4 regions of the Shewanella sp. Choline-02u-19 genome follow, and region 4 is predicted to be linked to each of the others. Evidence: predicted binding sites of a transcription regulator. Region 4 holds the regulator's gene; each other region holds the start of a gene.

Region 1 (6,076 bases), on a different contig from region 4:
AGCCCATCCTTCTTTGTGCCGACGTAACGTTTTTTTGAACCTTCGGCAGAACCGCGGAGCGTTGGCATAAAAAACTGTTCAAAGTGAGTCTCAAACTCTAGCTCTAAGAAACTATCAATACCGAATTTATCAGTGAGCCGCTGTAGCCATAGTTGATTTATTTTTGAAGCAAGTTCCTTACCAGTGGCCTGCACTTTACTTTCATCAAAATCATTACCTAACCAGACAAAGGTTGAATCGGTGTCGCCATAAATAACTTCAAAGCCCTCCTCCTCTATCCAGCTGCGTGTTTGCTTCATTATTTCATGGCCACGCATAGTAATTGAGCTCGCGAGCTTAGCGTCATGAAAAACACAACCTCGAGAGCCAAGCACACCATATAGCGAATTCATGATAATTTTTATCGCTTGAGAAAGCGGTGCATTGTGGTTAATTTTAGCCAACTCTCGTTGTTCAGAAAGGTGCTTAATTAAGCGAGGTAAAATGGGCTCCTTCCGACTAAACCTTGCCCCTAAATAGCCCTCTACGGTGTCAGACTCTTGTTGATGTAATGATTCAACTAACCCTTTAGGATCAATTAGAAACGTTCGAATGATGGATGGGTAAAGACTCTTAAAATCTAACACCAAAATATGTCGATACAAGCCAGGAACGGAGTCCATCACATAGCCACCGGGGCTCTCAATGCCATCGCTGGCGGGTGCACTCGGAGCGATGTAACCACTTCGGTGCAAGTGCGGTAAATACAAATTCATAAATGCAGCAACCGATGCTCCCACACGTCCAAGCTCAAGCCCCGTCAACTTTGCCCGCTCTATCGCAAATTCAAACAGCTGTGTTTTTTCAAATATATCCCAGACTAGACGACTATCAGTGAGGTTGTAGTGTGCCAACGCGGGCTTGTCGTTGGCAAACAGATCATTAATTTCATCCATTCTGTTACCCACATTGTCGATAGCTTTGCCTTCATCCAACAATGCTCTCGACACAAACTCAAGTGAATAACGATCAAACTGATAAAATGCCGCTTTCAACCAATCAATACCATCGAGTACCACTCTTCCTGGTAATCGCAGTGTCTCTGGCCTATATTTATCATCAACTTTCCAGCTCAAATTTTGGTTGCTGCGCCCAATAGTAAGCGGAATACCATGGTGTTTCGCGCGCCGATATAATAGGGCTAAATCAAAAGTCACCACCGCCCAACCAATGATAATGTCGGGGTCGTAATCTGCAAACCAAGCAATCAACTGGTGAATGAGTGCAGGTTCGTTTTCAACCCACTGAATATAATCAACCTCAACCGGTTGTGGCGCGCCAACCATAATGACTTTTTCAAACACCACACCCGTTTCTGTCTGACCGTATAAACCAACAGAATAGAGTTCCCCACTAAAACTGCATTCAAAATCGAATGAAATGGCTTTAAGCGATTGTACAGCCTCTGCTCGTCTGGCTTTATTAGCGATAAAACGTGGCTGGGCTCCCTGTACAGCAGGTTCGAAATGACCACTAAATTCAGCATCAAGAGCAATAAAGCGTTCGATTAAAAATCGATGTTCAGCTTTAATATCACTTTCAAAGAGTTCAATACCTTGGTCTTTCGCAATCCGTATTAGGTTGCGCTGATGTCTCAGATCTCGGGTATACAGCGCAGTGACGTCTTCATGCTGGAAACTTTTAAGCGTTAGCCGCTTACGACGAATGTGCTTTAACTCTTGATGTTGATTAATAATATTTTCATCAATCGTACGAATAAAACACACATGTTCTTGCTGTGGAAGCTCAACGGTCACCGGCCCAGATTGTGTGGCAATAAAGTACTGTAGGCACAGTCCATCTTGCCGATGTATTGCATGGCGGGTTAGCACTCGCCCCTTTATTGTCTGAAGCACATTGGTTGTTGAGGTCATGGCTGTTTACTCAAATAAATTCACGAATAATCACTTAACACTTCTTAGGCTATGTAATCACTGTTATTATGTACAGCATTATTTACTGGACCAGTGCATTCATGTTATCCGCAGACGTTAAAACTCAGATCCGTACTATATATAAAGGTATTGCTTTAGCTCTGCCCAATTTTCGCTCTCGCCGGGAGCAAAATTATATTGTTGCGGAAATATCAAAAACCCTTGCGGGGGAATATGACAAGCAGCGACGCATCATCGTGGTCGAAGCTGGTACTGGTATCGGTAAATCACTGGCCTATATTTTGGGGACAATTCCTTTAGCGTTAGCAAATAAAAAAAAGGTCTGTATCGCGACTGCAACCGTCGCATTGCAAGAGCAATTACTGCATAAAGATTTACCCTTTTTTCTGCAACACTCCGGTCTAGACTTTACCTTTGGCTTAGTCAAAGGACGACAACGCTATGTGTGTTTATCTAAGTTAGAGATGCTTGTTGGTCCTGATGACAGTAATCAAATGGCGATGTGGCAATCAAAGCCAGATCAAAGCCAGGTTGATATGTTAGAGGGACTGCTAAAGGACTATAAAGAGTCTCGCTGGAATGGTGAGCGCGATACATTAACTCAACCTCTGCCGGATCACTTGTGGCAACAGATTGCCTGTGATAAGCATAGCTGTCATAAGCAATTGGCAAGTCATCGAAATTGCCCTTTTCATAAAGCCCGAGAAGATCTCGATACCTGGGATGTATTAATCGCCAACCATAGTCTGCTATTTGCCGACTTGGAATTGGGCGGTGGAGTCATTCTGCCCGATCCTGCAGATCTTTATTATGTCATCGATGAAGCACACCACCTGCCCATTGTTGCTCGTGACTTTAGTAGCGCTCAATCCACCATCCGTGGCGCGACCGATTGGCTTGAAAAACTCACCAAAACAACCTCAAAGCTTCAAAACCAGATTAAGAGCAATTATATCATTGCGCCTGCACAGGCAATGCTCGACCATGTTGGCGATATTAGCGGATTACTCAATCAAGTTGCTCACTTTTGTGATGCTCAAGCTAACCAATTTGATAATCCAGAAAACCGCTTTCGTTTCGAACACGGTAAATTACCACCAGCACTGCTTATTCTTGCCGAAAACCTCGCTACAGCTTCCAATGTGGCATTGAAACAGTTCAACAAAATGTTGGCCTTGCTCAATGAAGCGATAAAAGATGGTGATATTCCCAAGCACCAATCTGAAGCGCTACTGTCAGAAACAGGCTTTATGCTGCAGCGCATTGAAAACTTGCAAAAGCTGTGGAAAATGATGGCTAAGCAAGATAGCCCTAAAGGTGCGCCAATGGCACGCTGGATTGAACAACTCACAGGTAAGCAGGCTGATTACTTATTCAGTGTCTCACCGATCGAAGTCGGCTTTATGTTAGAGAATTTACTCTGGGAAAAGGCGGCTGGTGTGGTGCTTTGTAGTGCAACACTCAGAGCGCTCAATAACTTTAATCACTTTACTCATCAAGTGGGCTTATCCATAAACGATGGCAGTCGCTATCTTGCGCTCGACTCACCGTTTGATTTTGAGCAAAATGCGACGTTATTCTTACCCCATATGGATACAGAGCCAACACATGACAACTATACCGATGAGCTCGCTAAGCAAATCATCGCACTCGTTGAAGATGAAATGGCCAGTTTGGTGTTATTTGCCTCTTATTGGCAAATGGAAAAAGTCGTAGACCTTGTTGAAAGTAAAATAAAAACAGGATTACTGGTCCAAGGCGTGTTGCCAAGACAAGAGATCCTAAAGCAACATAAACAACGCTGCGATGATGGCAAACCCAGTATTATTTTTGGTACAGGCAGTTTTTCAGAAGGCCTCGACTTACCAGGTGATTATTTAACTAACCTCATCATTACTAAGTTACCTTTTGCAGTGCCAACGTCACCGGTTGAGCAAGCTCATTCAGAATATATTAAAATAAAGGGTGGAAACCCCTTTTTACAACTGACAATCCCAGATGCTTCGCGCAAATTGGTACAGAGTTGTGGTAGATTACTTCGAAAAGAACAGGATTATGGCCGGATTTCCATCTTAGATAGACGCTTAGTCACCAAGCGCTATGGAAAATCATTATTAGATGCCCTACCGCCTTTTCGACGCGTTATTGAATAGGACAACGATTGGATTTATTACTAGAGCCAAGTAGCTGGGCTTTGTTAGCATTGATAGGCTTAATTGCAGGCTTTATCGACGCTGTAGCTGGCGGCGGTGGACTGCTTTCTATCCCTGCATTATTAGCCATGGGGATCCCTCCCCACATGGCACTTGCCACCAATAAATTGGCAGCCTGTTTTGGCTCATCTATGGCGGCATTTACTTATTATAAGCAAAGATTATTCTCCCCTAGCTTGTGGTATCACACTTTTATCGCCACTTTCATCGGCGCAGTTATCGGCACATTTGTGGTTTCGATTATCGATAACCAGTGGCTGGAAAAATGGCTACCGTTAATTATTATCACCATCGCTATTTATACTCTATTCCAGCCTAATGCCATGGGCTGTAAAAACTGTGAAATACCGGTAAAACCTAAGCGTAAAAGAATGCAATGGTTGCAAGGCTTACCTCTTGGGTTTTACGACGGCTTTGCAGGGCCAGGCATTGGTGCATTCTGGACAGTCACCAGTACAGGTATGCATAAGTTGCCTTTGCTTTATAGCTTAGGGCTTGCTCGTGCAATGACCTTTACCAGCAATTTTACATCGCTCATTATATTTTTGGTCATGGGTCAAGTTCATTTGACCATAGGGCTCGCTATGGGGATTTGTATGATGATTGGTTCTTATATTGGCGCACATTCAGCCATTAAGTTTGGACTGCCGTTCATTCGCCCTATTTTCGTTACCATGATTCTATTAATCGCAGCACAATTGGCCTGGAGTGCATGGGCATGACAACCAGCGAACTCATCAATCGACTTAAATACCAGCTAAAGCAGCTAGAACAAGAGGTGTTGCAACACGATGCCCACTTGCCCGCTGGACAACGAAAAATGATGCAAGACGTTGAGCGTTTTAATAATGAATTATTTGTGCAAGAAGGCGCTCAACTTAAACCTTGTATCGATCAGCTTTCAAAAAATGTAGCTCAGCTACAACAACTCATCAATGCTAAACGCTCTCCTTACACCATTATATCTAGCTGTGAAAAAATACAAGACCGCTTTAGTGCCGTTCGCCGAGCACTTGCTACAACCGGTATTAATATTAAGTCGTTAGAACAGCAAAAACGCACTCGACGCGCGCATGCAATAAAGCGTGGAGTTCGAGCTCACCAGCAAAGCGGCTTTAGCTGGATCGCATCAAATGTTATGCAAAATAGCCATCAACTGTATGAAGAACTTAACAAACATTTGAACTGGGCTAAGATTATTGAACAAAAAATTGAAAATTTGCAATCTTCTCTTGATAACTGTCATAGTGCTGACAAAATAAAGCTACAGAATGAGATCCTTGCTCAACACTCTCGCCTCGGCAAGTGTCGACAAGCCACCAGCTACATTGAAGATCGTATCCAATTATTCGAGCGACCTTTCAAGGGCCAAAATCGTTAAGGAGCAATAATGAAACCGCTACTACCAATAACCGCTATTCTCGCTTTATGTGGTTCCTCTGCAGCATTTGCTGCAAATTTGAATATTCCAATGTCATTTGAATATATCGCGCTTGATGGGCAAGAAGTTGAAACCAGTTTATTTAACCATAAGTCTGAACTCGAACTCAGCAATGGTACCCACAAGATCGCCGTTCGATACAATGATCTTGTCGAAGATGATTTTAGTGATAGCGAAACCAATATTAAGTCTTCGCCTTTTATCATCACTCTAAAAGTGGATGGTGATTATGAGTATCACATGAAGCCCGCTGACGGTGATTTTGTAAAGCATCCCGCTAAGTTTGCCAAGGCTCCTCAAGTCGTCATCACTCGACAAGATAATAAGGTCGTTAATTACCAAGTTACTCAGACTAATATCGCTGAGGAATCTTTTGTCTCGCGTCTATTTAGCGGCAACACTGCAACAGATGTTGATGTAGAAGCTGCTGTTGCTACTGGCGGCGTAGCGGCAGCTTCAGCTGTACCTACGGCTCCAGTAAGTAAACC
Region 2 (6,076 bases), on a different contig from region 4:
CAACTGGGCAGGAGGATGGCAAGCAGTATGGAAGTCGTTATCATGTTCATCTTGATCACTCACTTCGACCATATGGCTGCAGTTGTTAACGCCTGTGTGACAGCAGTCTTGTTGCAGTTCTTGCGCCAAACTGTTTTCTAAGTGATGAGGCTCACTGATACTCATCTCTGCATAGTGAAGCTCAGTGCTGTGAAGGTCTGCAGCTACACAAGTGGGAAATAATTGCGACACAAATACCACCAGTAATAAAACTAGTGTCAATTTAGACTGAAACATCTGCATTGATAAATGTGAGTTAAACAACCATATTCCTAAAAGCTAAAACAGATTAACTAATGACTTACTTATTAACGGCAGATGATAACCGCTTTTATCTCAGGTAAATAGTGCTCAAGGCAAAACATTTAAAAAACATGACCGCGGTCTAAAGCATTGATAGCCGTCAACATCAGCAAACCCATCCTAGGGTTAAGCTTTGCTTTTAGTCGTGCGTGGCTTATTAACCGCTTTTTTTGGCGTTGATGCTGTTTTAGTGCTCTTACGCGCGTAGGACTTCTTCTTAAACGGCGTCGGGCTTTTAACCCCTTGCAAGGCGGTGGGTAACACTGAGCCCGCTTGGGTAATTAATTCATCTAATTTGCTGATAAGCGGCTGCATAAAGGCTTGATACTGGGTTTCCTTACGGCTCATAGAATCTAAGGTATTTTCCCACAATGCCGTCATATCTGGCGTCGTTGCACTGAGCGGCAAACTATTGATCAGACCTTTGCCCACATCCGTCGCAATAATGGTTTTACCTTGTCTCACTAAAAAACTGCGCTTAAATAGAAGTTCAATTATGCCAGCACGGGTCGCTTCAGTACCCAGGCCATCGGTGTCTTTAAGGATCTTACGAATTTCAGGGTCGGTAACATAGCGGTTTATCCCCGTCATCGCACCAAGTAACGTCGCATCAGTAAAGTGCTTTGGGGGTTGAGTTTGCTTTTCCAATAACTCTCCACGTTGGCACAGTAACGATTGCCCCTGGGTTAATGGCGGTATGGTGGCTAACTCCTCGTCATCACCTTTCTCAACAGAGTTAGCGCCATTGTTAGCATTAGACTGAGCTTGTTTCAGCAACTGCTTCCAACCTATCGCATTTTCTTGTTTGGCTTTGGTCTTAAATAATCCACCGGCGATGACAATCTCTACCACTGTTTCTTTATAGAGATACGCAGGATAAAACTGCATTAAATATTGCCGCGCAACTTGCAAATAAATCTGCTTTTCAGCTGGACTGAGGCTAGCTAAGTTGGCGACTTTCTCTGTGGGAATTATCGCATGGTGGGCATCGACCTTTTTATCATTCCACGCTTTTGACTTAAGTTTAGCATTGGGTGCATCAATGCCTTGCGTCAGCTCTGCTGCACCTTTATTAACCGTCGCGATGACGCTAGGCGCCATCGCGTGTTGCTCTGCAGGCAAATAACGGCTGTCTGAACGAGGATAGGTGATCAGTTTATGACGTTCATATAACGACTGACAGGTATCTAGTACCGTTTTAGCGCTCATGCCGAAGCGTTTAGCGGCATCAATTTGTAATGAGGATAGATTGTAAGGCAACGGTGCATTTAATTTTTTATTTTGCGCCGTGACTTTTTCAACCGTGCCATTTTTGCCGGTTATACGCCCGACCACGTTCTGCGCGAGGCCTTTGGATAGCACTCGCCCATCTTCGTCCATATAAGGCTCACACGCCTCACTGGGTTGCCATTTGGCGGTAAATGCTTGTTGAGCGTCTGTGGTTAGATGCGCCACAACCTCATAGAATGGTTTTGATACAAAATCGTTAATCTCTTCATCACGCCTGACCACTAACCCCAATAACGGGGTTTGTACTCGTCCAACGGAGAGCACGCCTTGATAACCAACTTTACGACCTTGGATGGTGTAAGCCCGAGTCATGTTCATCCCATAAAGCCAGTCAGCGCGAGAGCGCGCTAAGGCTGAAGTCGACAATGGGATAAACTCACGATTTGAGCGTAATTGCCCTAAGGCACGAGTCACGGCTTGGGGATTTAAGTCGCTGATGAGCAGCCGTTTGGCTTGCTGTAACTTAGCGCCTTTAACGCCTAAGTGAGCAATGATCTCGTCGACCAACAGCTGGCCTTCTCTATCAGGATCGCCGGCATTCACCAGTTGAGTCGCCTCTTTAACCAGCCCTCTCAGCACGGCAATTTGACCACGCATCTTATATTTTGGCTTCATCTTCCACACATCTGGCACTATCGGAAGATGTTCAAACTTCCAAGACTTATATTCTGGCGAATACGCATCTGGCTCTGCTTGCTCTAATAAATGTCCAACGCACCAGGAAACACAGTCACCGTTCGCAGCACGTATAAAGCCCTCGCCTTTTTTTAACGGTTTAGGTAACACGTCGGCGATGGCTCTACCAAGACTGGGTTTTTCTGCAATATATAAGATCATCGGTGTACATTTACTATCACTGTATAAATTAACAGTAACTGTAACCTGAGGGGAGCATAGGTGCAATAAAAAGCCAGCTAACTGCTCAAAGATTGTAAAGTTTATTGCGAACGATTCTCATTCGAGCTTTAATCTTTACTCTACTTCGGAGGAACGATAATGTTGACGACGCTAAGCAACCCAGCAACAAGACTCGACAGGTTACTGCTCTATCACTTTCTACTCGTGACTGCTTGGGTCATCTTATGCGCCCCGCTATTAGCGCAAAGCCCGAGTGTCGAACCATTAGTGTTGAGTAGTTTGGTCATTTTTCTTACCAGCATCAGCACCCTGATTGGCTTGAAAATGGCACATGGGTTCAGCAAAAATACCTATTCTTTGTTGTTTATCAGCTGGATGGCTGTTTGGGTAACTCAGCTGTTTAGCTTTTAATACCAATGCACTAAGTATTTGACCCATTCAGAGCGCCGACGTTTAAAGCAAATGGCAAAGCCCCTTACGACTAAATGGTCTATTTTGTTCCATACAAAATAAGACATTCCCATCCTATATGGCGGTCAAGTGCAGGAGGTACGAGTCCACGGATGGACGGAGGTAGAATAATGCAGCTGCAATTATCGAGAGTCATGCATGGAGCAATTACCGAGGATGCTAGAGCCGAAAATTACGATTAGCTTCAATCCCCCATCTTGCCTAAAGGGCTTTGAATTCCCGCGAATGGTCAAACTTTTAATGCAATTGGTATAAGTTCTATTTACGGCATAAAAAAGCCGAGCTATTGCTCGGCTTTTTTGTCAAAGATCTAGATTAACTTATGGATGGCAAACGTTATGCATCTCTAAGTTAGTACCGACATCTTTGCTGCGATTAGCTTTGGCATCATCGTTACGAAGCTGGGTAATATAATCTAAGTATTCTTGGTTAACGTCATTGGTGACATATTTGCCGTCGAATACCGATGTTTCAAAACGCTTAATGGCGGGGTTTTCTTGGCGCACCGCTGCGATCAGATCAGGCAACGACTGGAAAATCATGCCGTCTGCGCCAATTAGCTTAGTGATCTCTTCAACATCACGACCGTGAGCAATAAGCTCGTTAGTGGTCGGCATATCGATTCCGTAAACGTTAGGGAAACGAATTTCTGGTGCCGCAGAAGCAAAGTATACTTTCTTAGCGCCAGCATCGCGTGCCATCTGAATGATCTGCTCAGAGGTTGTACCACGAACAATAGAGTCATCAACCAGCAATACGTTCTTATCTTTGAATTCGGCTTTAATCGCATTTAACTTACGACGAACCGACTTCTTACGCTCTTGTTGCCCTGGCATAATAAAGGTACGACCGATATAACGGTTCTTTACGAAGCCTTGACGATATGGAAGGTCCATATTTCGTGCGATTTCTAGTGCAATATCACAAGATGTTTCCGGGATGGGTATAACCACATCAATATCATGATCTTCCCACTCTTTCTTGATCTTCTCGCCCAGCATAGTCCCCATGTTAACACGGCTGCTATACACAGAAACATTATCAATAGTGGAGTCAGGACGCGCGAAATAGACAAATTCGAAAATACACGGTGCATAGCTTGGAGTATGCGCACATTGACGGGTAAACAACTCACCTTCTAGGGTAATGTAAACCGCTTCACCAGGTGCTACATCGCGCATAAACTCGAAACCAACCGCATCCAGCGCAACGCTTTCAGAAGCAACCATGTACTCAGTACCGGTTTCAGTTTCATGCTTACCAATCACTAATGGTCGAATGCCAAATGGGTCTCTAAATGCCATTAAACCTTGGCCGATGACCATAGCGACGACAGCATAAGCACCACGTGTAAGCTCATGTACTTTAGTGATCGCATTGAACACTTCATCAGAAGTGAGATGTTGCGTTGTAGTATGTTGCAACTCATCGGCAATCAAGTTTAATAACACTTCTGAATCAGAAGTCGTATTAACATGGCGACGTTGCTTGAGAAGACGCTCATGCAGCTCAACCGTATTGGTTAAGTTACCGTTATGCGCTAATGAAATACCAAAAGGTGAGTTAACATAAAATGGCTGAGCTTCAGATGCACTAGAGCTCCCTGCCGTAGGGTAACGCACATGACCGATACCTGCATTTCCCTGCAAGCGTTGCATATGCTTTGGCTCAAATACGTCTTTGACCAAACCATTGGCTTTACGCAATCTAAACGCGTAGCCGTCTACGGTCACAATGCCAGCAGCATCCTGTCCACGATGCTGAAGCACGGTCAATGCATCATAAATGGTTTGATTAACCGATGACTGACCAACTATTCCGACAATACCACACATGGGTAAGCTTCCTCATTGTAAGATGTTCTATTATTTAAATATTTTTGCTTTAGTTAAGCTTTAACTTAGCTAAAGGCCAAATAATGCTTTAGTGCATTTTATATTTTAGGTACAAAGCTTGAGGTATTTTCCAGGTAGTCAAAGAACCACTGGATCACAACTCCAAATTCGGGCACAAGCGTTGAACTCTGCCACCAATCTGCATTGGGCGCTCCGGTAAAAGCATCCAAGAAAAATAGTATTGCGCTTACGATGAGTGCGCCTCGAAGCGCACCAAAACACAAGCCAAGCACTCTATCAGTGCCAGACAAACCGGTCTTTGAGACCAATTGGCCAATTAAATAGTTAACTAATGCACCCAGAATGAGTGTTGAGACAAATAGAATAGCGACTGCGACGCCATTACGAACGAGTTCATCTTGTATCTGAGTAAGATAAGTGGCGAGTTTGAGGTAAAACTGACTGGCGATGAAAAATGCGGAAAACCACACGACGAGAGACATCGCCTCTATTACAAAGCCTCGTACTAAACTGATCAACGTAGACAGTCCAATAACGATTATTATGGCGTAATCAATCCAAACCATTGAAGAGTATATCCGGCATAGGGGTTAAGACGGCGCGATTCTAACAGAGACAGAGTTATTTCACACGCTTTAGGCACGAAATAACTATTTCTCGGATAAGGACAATCACACCTTGTTATTTTTCGACGGGGTTGTACGCCACGATGCGGCCTTTCAACTTCGTCAGCTTTTCAATATCAGCCTGCATTGCGACTAATTTATCTTTTGAAATATTCGGTCCAACAAACACTTTGGTTAGCTGGCCATCAATGGGTTTCGTCGGCAAGGTATAAGCGGTCAAGCCCTTGCTACGTAAGCGTTTAACTAAAGCCTGTACATTAGCAGCATTGTTAAAACTACCCAGCTGAATTGTCCACGCACTGGCGTTAGACGCCGCCACTTTTTTACTCGCTGTGGCAACGGAGCTTTCCGCTTTGACAACGGCTTTTTTTGTCTCCGTTTTAGGCTCAACGGCAACCGCTATTTGATCTTGTTTTTGTGCTGGCTCAATTTGCCAGCTGTCATCACCATTTGAAGTCGCTGACACTTCATTATTGAGCTCTAACGTTCCAATGGTTTGCTGCGGTAACGCTGCGTCTTCGACATTAGGTCGTAACGGGATCTCGGCAAACTGTTCTTCTTGACGCTGTTTTTTACCGTCAAGAATATCGGGTAAAAAAATGACTCCTAACGCGACAATGACAATCACACCTA
Region 3 (6,076 bases), on a different contig from region 4:
TCACAAGATTGTCAGCAGATCATTAATGCGGTTGATAACGCGAAGGTTGGTTACGCCTGTTAAACTTTTGCCAGCATGCTGCTACTTTATTAATGCGTTGTAATATAAGGTAAAAGTTCTTGCTGAGACTTAGCGCTAAAGTAATAATAGCGCTTTTCTACGGTATATATCATGTCTGCGCAGGTCATCAACCCTCTCTTTAGCTCGTTACTGTTGCTATCTACTGTTTCTCTACCTGCTGTGGCTGAGCAGTATCGTCATATTGCGGATCCGCTCAACCTAAGTGATTCGCTGTATGTTGGCTTTACTGACAATGTACTCAACGTTGGTGGCACCTTGGCGACGGACCATCAAAAATTTTCGGCCAACACTAATACCGGAGGTGATAAATGGCATTTGGGTTATCTATATTCATCCTCTAATCAGTGGCATCTTAGAGCATCGATTGATCATGGTAAAACCGATACCCCTCAAGGAAAAGCCAGCCATTATCAGTATCAACTGGGTTTGATGCATGAGCATAAAGGCTGGTTAAATACCCAAGTATTTACTGAGTTTGCCGTTAACCATTTAGCGGTTAAGTCTTATACCGACAGTACCGCGGCTAACGCCAGTATCACAGTGTTAAAACCGATTACCGAACATTGGTACAGCGAACTGTATGCCAGAGGTAATGCAGGGATTGATGGTGTTGAGCGTTTTGATGCGAGGGCCTGGTTAGCAATGGGCTACCAAGTGAACCCTCAGTGGTCATGGGTGGTACGTTATCAGTATGATTGGGAAAAGCTTGAAAATATTGAAACTGATGACACCCAATGGGTATTTGCCGTTCGCTCTCAGTTTTAATGCTGTTGCAATAACATCGTACACAATAAAAAGCCCACGCTAATGAAATTAGTGTGGGCTTTAAACATGTTAATTGAGGCAGAATGACTTAAGCTAGCTCGCCGTCAATGGTGTCTTGCGCGTGTGGTGTAACGCCAAATTTATGGAAAATAATTAAACCGAACGCAGTCAGTAGACCGAGTCCGCCAATAATAAACCACATCATATCTGGGCGCTCAGCACCTTTGGCAACTTCACTATAAAGGTAGCCAGATAATGGACCTGCCAGTAAAAAGCCAATAGCCGATGAGACAAAGTAGTAGCCCATAAACATGGCTTTTTTATCATGAGGTGCAAAACTAGCAACGTATTCTTGACTCTTTGGTGAGGCAACCATTTCTCCAATAGAGAATACTAAAATCGAGGTGAGTACCATTGCACCGCCCATGATTGCGCCATGCGCTAAGCCACCAATGGCTGTGCCTAGTGCGAGGATAATGGTTCCGCCAACCAGTACTGGAAGCGCTTGGAAGCGCTCAACAAAACGGCTAACAAGTAGTTGCATCATGACAATCGATAAAAAGTTAAGCCCGATAAGGTATTCAGGGTTCACTTGGCGATGTTCACTGGCCCAGCTCTGGGCGTATTGCACTGCCAAGGCTGGAGTTTGCTCAATAGCGGTAAATGCTTGGCTTATTTCGGTTGTTGGTACCATCACTTTGGCATGAACCAGTTCAAAATAGGCTTGCTTCGCATTTAAGGTTCCAGCACTGAACTCTTGTGCTAAGCGGGTGACTTCTGATTGCAGTAAGCTGATATCGACGGGCGCAAAGAACTGCTGTAAGTCTGGGTAGTTAGCTAGCATCAAGACTAAATCAGTGGTGTCGACAAAGTCACGGATATAGATAGGTAGCGTAATAAAGATTTGCTGATACACCATCCACATGCCCGATAAAATAAGCAGGTAGATAACAAATGGTTTGTTACCTAGGCTAATTTTTTGGCCATACCATGGCGCGCCTTTTTGAGATGAAGCCAGCTTGTCCCAAATAAGATGGGCACTGAACCAACAGGCATAGATAATAAGCGTCGTTTCACCGGTGATCCATTTAGCCCCAAAAGACATTAATATAATCAGCGTACCGAAAAATAGAATCGCGAAACGAGCATTACCGAGGACCTCTTGAATATCGCTGAAAACGGCTTTGAGTGGTTTACCTTTTTGGCTATTTTGATCCGTTGGCTCTTTGTAGAATAACAGAGCAGGGATAAAGTTAAGTGCGATCCAGAATGAAGACATAATAAACACCCAGTCCCAGCTAATGGCGCGCACGTAACCCGCCACGAATGGCCCTAAGAATCCACCAATATTGACCATCATGTAAAATATGCCAAAACCTAAGCCACGGTTAGTGTCATCGGTGGTACGGGCGACAGTACCTGTTACAACAGGTTTAAAGCACGCAGCGCCTACAGCCACGCCCATGAAGGCAACAAAGAAGCCCATAAAACTATCGACCTGACCCAATATATAATAACTGGGGCACATGATGGCATAAGAAATTAGAAACATTTTCCGGTAACCATAACGGTCGGCAAGTGCGCCTGTCAGTACTGGGAAAAGGTACAAGAAAAAGGGGATCATACCTTGTAGCAGGCCACGTTCTTGATCAGAAAAACCTAATCCACCTTGATTTTCTGGCGAGGTCATATAGAGCGATGAAAGGGCAAAAAAGCCATACCAAGCGAGTCGTTCAAAGATCTCCATGGTATTTGCGACAAAGAATGTCGGGGGTAAGGGGGATCGCACAGCTTGTGTCATATTATCATCCGTATACTTTATACATTTTTAAGGATGTTAACATAGCTGTTACTAAAATGGATCGTATTGTGTGATTTTGAATCGTTTTCGCGCTAAGGGAAGCGCCGTAATTTAATATAATTCCCGAGCTTATATTATCGACTTTATTCTCAGTATCGTAACGGTTGCCATCTGAACGGCCTCTTTTCGGGGCAAACAGGGGCTGAGTACGGTAAGTTAAGACTCGCAAGAGTTGCCTTTATTGTCGATTCGGTCATAATAGCGCGAAATTTTTTAGTTAATACTAGTGTGATAATGATATGGCAGTGTTAGACATTTTAACGATCCCTGATGAGCGGCTTAAACGAAAAGCTGAGCCGGTTAAGGATATTGATGCGGTGCAGGGTTTTATTGATGATTTGATTGAAACCATGTACGACACCGAGGATGGTATCGGGCTTGCAGCAACTCAAGTCGGTAGCTTGCATGCTATTTTAGTTATCGATTTGTCTGAAGAACGCGATCAGCCGATGGTATTGATTAATCCTGAAATGGTAGAAACGCGTGGTGATTTTCAAGGGGAAGAGGGCTGTTTGTCCATTCCTGGTTATCGTGCGAAAGTGAATCGTCATGAAGGCGTAAAAGTCACTGCATTAGATCGCACAGGTCAAGCATTCGAGATCGATACCGATGAGTTTCTTGCCGTTGTACTGCAACATGAGATGGATCATCTCAAGGGTGTGGTGTTCACCGATCACCTGTCGATGTTAAAGCAGCAAATAGCGCTCAAGAAAGTGAAAAAGTATAAATATTAGGCTCTTGCCTTAAAATTTTATACACAAACGCATTATTTAATAACGCCCCTCAATTGAGGGGCGTTTTTTTTGGCTTGCAGATCTGAATCGAGTACTTGCGATCTCAATAAAGATAATTATACTGTATGTATATACAGTATTTAAATTTAAGGATCATAACGCCTGTTATCAAAGGGTAGGCCCTCAAATGATGAGTACTTTTTTATCTCACAGACAGGTGGAAACATGGATCAATCAAGCGCAAAGGCATATTCGGTATTACAAGATAAAGAAGCGTCAGAGCCGATTGATAGTGCCAGTTTCCGCAAGCCGGTGATCGTCAATGCTGAGCGAATATGCAAGACCGCTACCAGCGCTAATACAACAGGAACCTGTTCTTTAAATCAATTGTTAGAACGGCAAGACATTTGGCGTGGGCAGCAGTGGCAGCAGCAACATGTAGCCTATCCGACGGGTTTTTCATTGTTAGATAAAAATCTTGCTGATAATGGTTGGCCACAAATCGGTGTGTGCGAAATTTTATGTGATGGTGTGGGTCAAGGTGAGCTCAGTATCGTGTTGCCTTTATTGAAACAACTTATAAGCCACTGTGTGTCATCAACACAAATTAATGATTCCATGGTGATGCTGGTGATGCTGGTGGCGCCGCCTCACATCCCTTCGCCGCAAGCATTGTTACAACAAGGGTTGGATGTGGAACGCTTGATCTGGATAGATACTGAAGAGCGAAAAGAACGCTTGTGGTCCATTGAACAAGCGTTAGCGAGTGGCAGCGTACCACTAGTATTAGCTTGGCTAGACAGTTTATCGATAACTGAGGCGAGAAGGTTGCAGCTAGCTGCAGAGAAAGGCCAAGCCTTGTGTATGCTCTATTTACCGACAACGAATGCACAGCTGTCACACCCAGTGAATTTACGTTTAGTGCTGCAAAGACAGTGCTTTTCGGCGTTAAATGCCAATGACAGTAATAACAAAAAAGCCGTTATCGTCGAAGCATCAATGTTGAAATTAGTGCCCAAGCTGACTGAGCGCCAGCAGCCAAGTTTAAGTCGATTTTCAAATAGTCATTTAGGGATGACTGAAATCAATATTATTAAGCGCCGTGGTGGCTGGCCTAGCCCTGTCTTTAGTCTACCGCTGCTGCCTCCTCATTTAAAAGAAAGTCTATTGGGTGTCAGTGCTTGTTTGATTGATAACGCTTCGCTAAATGATGACTTGTCCGGTAGCGCCTCACTTAATATCGATTTGATAGGTCAGGATCTGTGCCAAGCGCAAGTTAGCGCAATTAAAGGGCTGGCGGATTATAGGGCTGTAATCAGTAGCCCACTATTACCGTCTACTGCGGGTGATAAGGTTCTATCTGTTATTAACACCTTATCTGTTATTAACACCTTATCTGTTACTAATAAGAGTGCAGCGGTTAAAGTCACAAGTAGCAGACGATCAATATTGGCTGTACACATCGAAGCGGTAAACGCTGAGAGAGCGAGCAAAAAAGCTAATTCATCTTCTGTTATTTATCATGCAGCTGAGGCTGAGCGAGAAAACCACTTATCGTTGCAGCTTGAGCCAACACGTAGATTAAGCCTGCAGCCGACATATTATCTTAAAGCGCCTTTGAGTGAACTGGTGAGCGATTCAATAGAGCAGGCAACGTTAGTAACACCGACATTGTCAGCAGAGGTAAAGCGTCACAGTCAACCATCGCTTGCTGCATCTTATAACGACTCTGCTCAAGATAGATGGACAGAGTCTTATAAAACGCTGCAGCAAGGGGCGCCAACATCACCTAGCAAAATTCATTAACCTAATGCATGGTCGCTAATGGATATGTTATGGCTAGCAGCTCATTACCCACAGTGGGCACTACAATACTTCTGTTACCGCAATGAGCTAAATCAAAGCGCTGAAGTACTATTGTATGACCCTAAGTCTTTACACGTGCTGGCACTTGACGCTGGGAGTCACAAAGCTGGAGTGACGGTTGGGATGAGCCTTTCTACCGCGCAAAGTTTAACGCCGTCGGCGATGTTAGCTGAGTTCGACGCCTCCACTAATCAGCAAGCGTCAGATTGGCTATGCCAATGGAGCTATGAGTTTAGTGCACGCGTCGTGCCCCTGCGCTGCGCCTTGGTGCATGATGCACACAAAGATGGTCAATCGAGTGCGAAGTTACATGTCGATGAGTTTGTTTGTAACACCCTGTTGCTTGAAGTCAGTTCCATGGCGCTTATTTTCGATGGTATTGATAAGCTTATTGAGCAATATGCTCAACGAGCCAAAACCTATGGTTTAGAGGTGTCTCTTGCAATAGGCAAAACACCTTTAGCGGCACAGTTGCTCGCGCAGCAGTCTTCAGTCATGGCTGAAGTGACCCAAAGTGAATCCCTTAATCCTGATAAGAGCCATGCGTTACTTAGTCAATTACCGATTGCCTCACTACCGATATCATGCTTTTTAAGGCAAAGCTTTCTCGATATTGGCGTGACCTCTTTTGCGGCTTTGTGCACTTTACCGGATAAGGAACTAGGGCGACGATTCGGCCCCAAGCTGCTGCAACTTCTGGCAAAAATCTCGGGCGCTATACCGCATCCGTTAACCTATTTTGAGCCAGAGGAAACTTATCTGCAAAAAC
Region 4 (6,076 bases):
CACTCGCTCAGCTTGAAAGTTATTTGAACATGCCACAGCCCTCTGACCTACCCAAAGTGCTCTACGAAATGATCAACTATGCTCGCTATTATGATCTACCCACGGTGGTTTCTGTCGCAGAACTCTTTGGGATCTCAGGGCAGCAACTGCAACGGCGTTTGCTAAAAATAGGCTTTAGCTTCACCCACATATCGGGTTATATATTGTGTAATCAAGCAATCAAATACATGTTGGAAGGAAAAGATTTAGCCGAGATAGCACAACGCTTAGGCTATGCAAATGCTCATAGTTTCAGTCGCTCCTTTGCTCGCTTTAGAAAGCAAACCCCGACGCAATATATGAGCAAGATAAACCGACAAAACAAAAAGCCTCTATAAAAGAGGCTTTTTAATCATACAGATGAATGATGCTGATTAACCGTAAACGGGCAATATACCAGCCATGGCCAGTAAGTGGCATGCGCCAGTGACCAAACCAAAAATGATGATGACGACGATCAAAGGCGTGCCACCCGGCACTTTAAAACTGTCACTGTCTGCAAATATTTGTCGTGATTTATAGGCCATCATAGCAGGGACTATCGCTGCCCAAATAGTTGCCGCTAATGCTGCAAAACCAATAGCAATTAAGAACCCGTTGGGAAATAGCAAGCCCAAAATAGTTGGCGGTATAAATGTTACTGCGGCGGTCTTTAAGCGGCCTTGACGAGATTCATCAAAACCAAACAGATCCGCAAGATAATCAAATAAGCCTAAGGTGACACCGAGGAATGATGAAGCAACGGCAAGGTTGGCAAATAACGACAACATGGTGTTAAGCCAGCGACTGGCTATCACTTCTGACAATGCCCCAACCAATATGCCCATATTGCCGCCTTGAGCGATAATATCAATAAACTGACTGCGTGGAATATTACCCATGGTCGCCACTAACCAGCAGCTATAAATAACGAGTGCGATGAAGGTACCAATGAAGATGGCTTTAATAATCGTCTTTGGTTGATTACCGTAATACTTTACCAGGCTAGGCACGTTACCGTGGTAGCCAAAGCTTGCTAAGCCAAAGGGCAAAGCCGCAAGTAAATATGGCGCATAACTGGTTTCGCCATCAGGCACAAACAACTTAGTGGTATCCACATCGATCAGCAGATTACCTACGGCAATAAAGAACGTAATAATCATACCACCCAGCATAATAGTGGTAATTCTATCGACCGCTTTAGTGCTGATAATAACGATTGACGCTAATACGGCGGCAAAAATGAGTCCGGCAATACTTTGCGGTAAGTTAATCCCAAGCCCTGCAAGGCTATGGTTAACAATCGAGCTGCCGCCACTAATGTAAGCATAGGTCAAAATATACAGTACAAAGGCAATTGAGAGCCCGTTGATGATACGCCAGAACTGACCCAATGTTGTTTTCGTTAATGTGTCAAAACTCGCACCCGGTTTAAAGTGCAAATTAGTCTCGAGCAACATCAGCCCCGACACCAACATGCAAAACCATATGCCAGCCAGCATCAGCATTGAATAGCCAAACCACATCCCAGCGCCCACAACAGGCAACGAGAACATGCCCGCTCCAACAGTGGTGCCGGCGATGATCATTGCGCCGCCTAACACCGATTTTCCAGCAGACTTATTCTTGGCCGCGTTCATATGATTGGCCATTAGCTATTTTGCTCCGCATTAACACTATCGACTATTGTTTGCCTTACCAATGAACGTAGCAGTAAATTGGCTCTGTCTTTAATCCGTTTGATATCACTGCACCCTTCGCTATCCGTTAGATGACCTAACTCTTTTAATTTAACGCTGAGCGTGGCGTATAGCTTCTTGTCGTAAAACTCTGGCGCCGTAATACCGTGAAGCGCTCCCAGCCTTTGTGCAAGACGGTGGCTGTCGCGTTCAAGCTCCGAGCGTTCCATGTTCGGTTTTACTGCCAACAAATTAAACAAAATGGCGTAACGTTGCATGGTTTCGTCTATCGTGCCAGACAACAGCAGCAACTTATTCACCTTATTATCAGCAACAGTGAAATGACCATTTTCAGCCACTAAGCCTTGCGCGACAAAAATATCTAGAATGCGGTGTGTATAGGCTGCCGGATCCTCAATGCCCATAAACAGTTCCGCTTTCAGCAACGGATAAAAATCACTGACAAAGCTAAGCACATCATCACGAGTACACTGCTCTTTACGCAGCAAGCAAGCGGCAATTAGCGAGGGGACAACCATTAAATGAATAATGTTGTTACGATAATAAGTCATTGTAATTGCAATGCTATCATCGATGGAAATGATATCCCCAAGCGAATCACTTTCAATTTTAATCTTTTTCAGTTCCAGACCATGAGATACAAGGTCTTTACCGCTGCCTTCTGGTACCGATGTGTATTCGGTATAAGGCAACTCTTTTAATAACGTGAGATAAAGGTCCAACTGCTTTTCTAGCTGGCTACGCTCTAACGCATTTTGCTCAGATGCTAGCAAAACTAAGCTGGTTAACGTCACTGCACTTACCGCAGCAGCATCGTTAATGTTAGTCATCACCTCTCTGGCTAACTTGTTCACCGCTGGTGTAAACCATGGTTGCTTTTGTTCTGGGTCTTGGACGATATCTTCACGCCACGTTGGCACTTCATCGTTCAAGAAATTGTGTAAGGTAATTGGCTTACCAAAATTCACATAGCCTTGGCCGAAATTACCTAACTTTCGAATCGCACCAAACACTTGCCAAACCGACTCTTTCTTCTTCTTTTTACCACTTAATTCTTTGTGATAAGTCGCCACTTCCATTACATGGTCATAACCAAGATAAACCGGCACTAAAGTGACAGGACGTTCAACACCGCGCAGTACACTGTTAAGCGTCATGGCGATCATGCCTGTTTTAGGGGCCAATAAACGACCTGTGCGTGAGCGGCCACCTTCGGTAAAGTACTCAACCGGATAACCCTTAGTAAAGAGTTGATCGAGGTATTCACGGAATACCGCGGTATAGAGCTTATTACCGCGAAAACTTCGGCGAATAAAGAATGCGCCACCACGGCGGAACATAGGTCCTGCTGGCCAGAAGTTAAGATTAATGCCGGCAGCAATATGCGGCGGCACCATGCCTTGATAATAGAGGATGTAAGACAGCAACAAATAATCCATGTGGCTGCGATGACACGGTACATAGACGATTTCATGACCATCATGGTGCAACTGACGAACCTGCTCCGCACCCTTAATATTGATACCTTTATAAAGCTTATTCCACAACCAAGTAAGAAAACGCTCGGTAATACGCACTAAGCTATCGGAGTAATCCGCCGCGACTTCATCTAGATACTCCATCGCTTTTGCACGCGCTTCTGATTCGGAGATTTTTTTATTTGTCGCTTCTTCTTTAATGGCTCGGGTAATTGATTCTGACTTTAGCAAAGCATGGAACAGAGCTTGGCGCTTAGGCAGCTGAGGCCCAGTCATTACTTTACGTTGACGCTGAAAATGCACTCGCGCGACACGGGCTAGTTTTTGTGCGATGCGCTTATCAGTACCATGTTCGTCTGCCATATAACGCAGAGAAACAGCATTAGAAAACTGCACAAAGTTGTGTCGACCGAGAAACAAGATCATCAAGCACTTGCGTAACCAAGTCGGATTTTGACGCTCCAACACAGCAGCGCGCATGGTGTCGTCTTCTTTGCCTGGGGTTCGTCCCCAATAAAGACTCACAGGAACTAGCTGAATATCTAATTCTTCATTTTGCTTATGCACACTCAATAGGCGCTTAAAGCAATGCAAATACTGTTCGGCACTTTCTCTTTCGCCAAATAGAGGCTTGCTACCTTCAAGGCAGACAACGCGCGGCGCAGTCACCCCATTAACCTCTAAGTCATTATATGGGCTAGGTAAACCGAATTTACCGGTTATCTCACTAAGAGCTGCTATGTCACTAACAGATTCTGTTTTCATGACATAAACGAGTGGCTTGCTTGGATCGAGATTGAGGTCTTCAAAAGGATCATGAGGCACTACAATAGTGTGCACGAGCTTTTTTTGGATCCAGCGTAATGATTTAAACCAAAGAGAGTCTTTTTTCGACATGATTCGCTTGCAGTATAGTCGCTTCTAATAACCCCGTAGAATACCAGAATTTCGGAGCGTTTGCGCAATTGCTTTATAATGGCACTCGGAAACATTTGCGTATTTATAGAACAATGACTTAAGCCATCATAAGTCTATGTATATCCTGCCTATCAGGATTAAATCTCGTTCATCCCTCCTTAATCTCTCAGCCCCACCCTAGTGCTAATAAATTCAACTTTAACATAAATTTGGTTAATACTTGCGCGAACAGAAATACTGTATATACTGACAGTTACTGTATGGAAAGACAGGCTTAATAATGAGACCACTTACACCACGTCAAGCTGAAATTTTAGAGCTAATTAAACGCAATATTACAGACACAGGTATGCCACCCACCCGTGCTGAAATAGCCAAACGTTTAGGCTTTAAATCTGCCAATGCAGCCGAGGAGCACTTAAAAGCTTTAGCGAAGAAAGGCTGTATTGAGATCATGCCAGGTACCTCTCGAGGAATTAAGTTAATTCAAGATGATACCGAAGATGCCGACCTTGGTTTACCGCTTATTGGTCAAGTGGCCGCAGGTGAACCTATTCTGGCTCAAGAACATGTAGAGCAACATTATAAAATTGATCCTACCATGTTCCGCCCGTCAGCCGACTTCCTGCTTAAAGTACGCGGTGACAGCATGAAAAACATCGGCATACTTGAAGGCGATTTGCTTGCAGTGCATAAGATCCAACATGCAAGCAACGGTCAAGTTGTGGTGGCACGAGTAGAAGATGAAGTCACGGTTAAACGCTTTGAAAAGAAAGGCAATAAAGTTTATTTACATGCTGAGAATGAAGATTATTCACCGATAGAAGTTGATCTGGCAAACCAAAGCTTAAGTATTGAAGGTTTAGCCGTTGGCGTGATCCGTAATGGAGATTGGCAATGAACAAATTATTAGGTGTAAGCCCGCGTCACCCTGGCCTTTGGCAAGATATACCTGCTCAAGCTATGTCTAAAAAGGTAAATACAGATATCGAAACTATGGTATCTCACACTCAGGGGCGCACTGAATTAAAACAGATTAGTGGCCAACTTGCTCAACTGAGCCAACAAGGTCGCTGGATTGTATTAATTAGCCCACCTAATATCGGTTACAAACAGATGCTCGCTTCTGCTGGCGTCCGCATGGATAGAATCCTACTGGTACACGCAAAAGATGAATTCGAAACACTTTGGGCTATGGAAAAAGCGCTCACGAGTGGCACATCAAGCGCGGTAATAACCTGGACGAATGAAGTCGATGCACGAGACAGTAGACGACTGCAGTTAGTCGCAAAGAGTGCTCAAGCGGTGGGTATCATTATTGAAAATGCGAATGCTCACTTACCTGACAGCACAATAAATACACAGGACGAGCGGTTTAAACAAGGTTCACTGTTCGCAGCAGTCCATTAAGCAATTCTTTCTATTACAAATCTAGTCTCTAAAGCAAAGCTCCCTTAACGGGAGCTTTTTTATTACTGCTGCTAAGCAAATGAATCAAAAAGTGATCTTGATCAATATTTCAACACCAAGTAGGGTAGGTACTGATAACAACGATATATTGTTATATCCGAGCGATTTAGTCGTCGGTCTTTATGTATGGACTGTAGATCCTTAAAGAGTATATGAAGACTGAGATCGGCCTGATATATTTCAGCCGTAGGTGCCAGTGTGGTTACACTAACCAGTATTAAAATACTGAAATTATATAAAGTCTAATCGATAGTCGAAACATAACGACACGATGGATAAACCACTCGCGCACTTTGAAGTCATCGTTGCTTTTTTGGGAACTGAAGAGTTTACATAGAGCAGAGACTTACTGTGTGACTCTTCTTTGTCTTGTTGACAGAGGAGAAGTCTAGTGAAGCAATTGTTGTACTGTGTGTTGGCGCTAATATTTTCGCCTACACTGTTTGCATCAGAAATGCCGTTTAATATGACAGAAGGCGTGACGGAGATCAG

What was found. The regulator LexA, encoded in region 4, represses DNA repair genes until DNA is damaged. The targets are predictions, from matches to a motif close to TACTGTATNNNNATACAGTA.
Region 1: a site for LexA is predicted at 1,972-1,991, ahead of dinG (ATP-dependent DNA helicase DinG). Genes of this name have one in related genera too.
Region 2: a site for LexA is predicted at 2,487-2,506, ahead of CXF83_RS15395 (DNA topoisomerase III). Genes of this name have one in related genera too.
Region 3: a site for LexA is predicted at 3,561-3,580, ahead of imuA (translesion DNA synthesis-associated protein ImuA). Genes of this name have one in related genera too.

The regions. Positions count from the first base shown of each region.
Region 1 covers NZ_PJBE01000013.1:2,097,910-2,103,985, forward strand. The annotation lists gene CXF83_RS15905 (DNA polymerase II) at 1-1,913, opposite strand, end outside; gene dinG (ATP-dependent DNA helicase DinG) at 2,015-4,087, shown strand; gene CXF83_RS15915 (sulfite exporter TauE/SafE family protein) at 4,096-4,869, shown strand; gene CXF83_RS15920 (primosomal replication protein) at 4,866-5,528, shown strand; gene CXF83_RS15925 (DUF2057 domain-containing protein) at 5,538-6,076, shown strand, end outside.
Region 2 covers NZ_PJBE01000013.1:1,973,767-1,979,842, forward strand. The annotation lists gene CXF83_RS15390 (hypothetical protein) at 1-231, opposite strand, end outside; gene CXF83_RS15395 (DNA topoisomerase III) at 469-2,469, opposite strand; gene CXF83_RS15400 (hypothetical protein) at 2,629-2,901, shown strand; gene purF (amidophosphoribosyltransferase) at 3,282-4,796, opposite strand; gene CXF83_RS15410 (CvpA family protein) at 4,895-5,383, opposite strand; gene CXF83_RS15415 (SPOR domain-containing protein) at 5,499-6,076, opposite strand, start outside.
Region 3 covers NZ_PJBE01000013.1:1,127,502-1,133,577, forward strand. The annotation lists gene CXF83_RS11655 (hypothetical protein) at 172-846, shown strand; gene CXF83_RS11660 (MFS transporter) at 935-2,647, opposite strand; gene def (peptide deformylase) at 2,947-3,441, shown strand; gene imuA (translesion DNA synthesis-associated protein ImuA) at 3,667-5,247, shown strand; gene CXF83_RS11675 (Y-family DNA polymerase) at 5,266-6,076, shown strand, end outside.
Region 4 covers NZ_PJBE01000012.1:241,693-247,768, reverse strand. The annotation lists gene CXF83_RS03195 (AraC family transcriptional regulator) at 1-377, shown strand, start outside; gene mtr (tryptophan permease) at 414-1,670, opposite strand; gene plsB (glycerol-3-phosphate 1-O-acyltransferase PlsB) at 1,670-4,093, opposite strand; gene lexA (transcriptional repressor LexA) at 4,395-5,015, shown strand; gene CXF83_RS03175 (cell division inhibitor SulA) at 5,012-5,524, shown strand; gene coxB (cytochrome c oxidase subunit II) at 5,976-6,076, shown strand, end outside.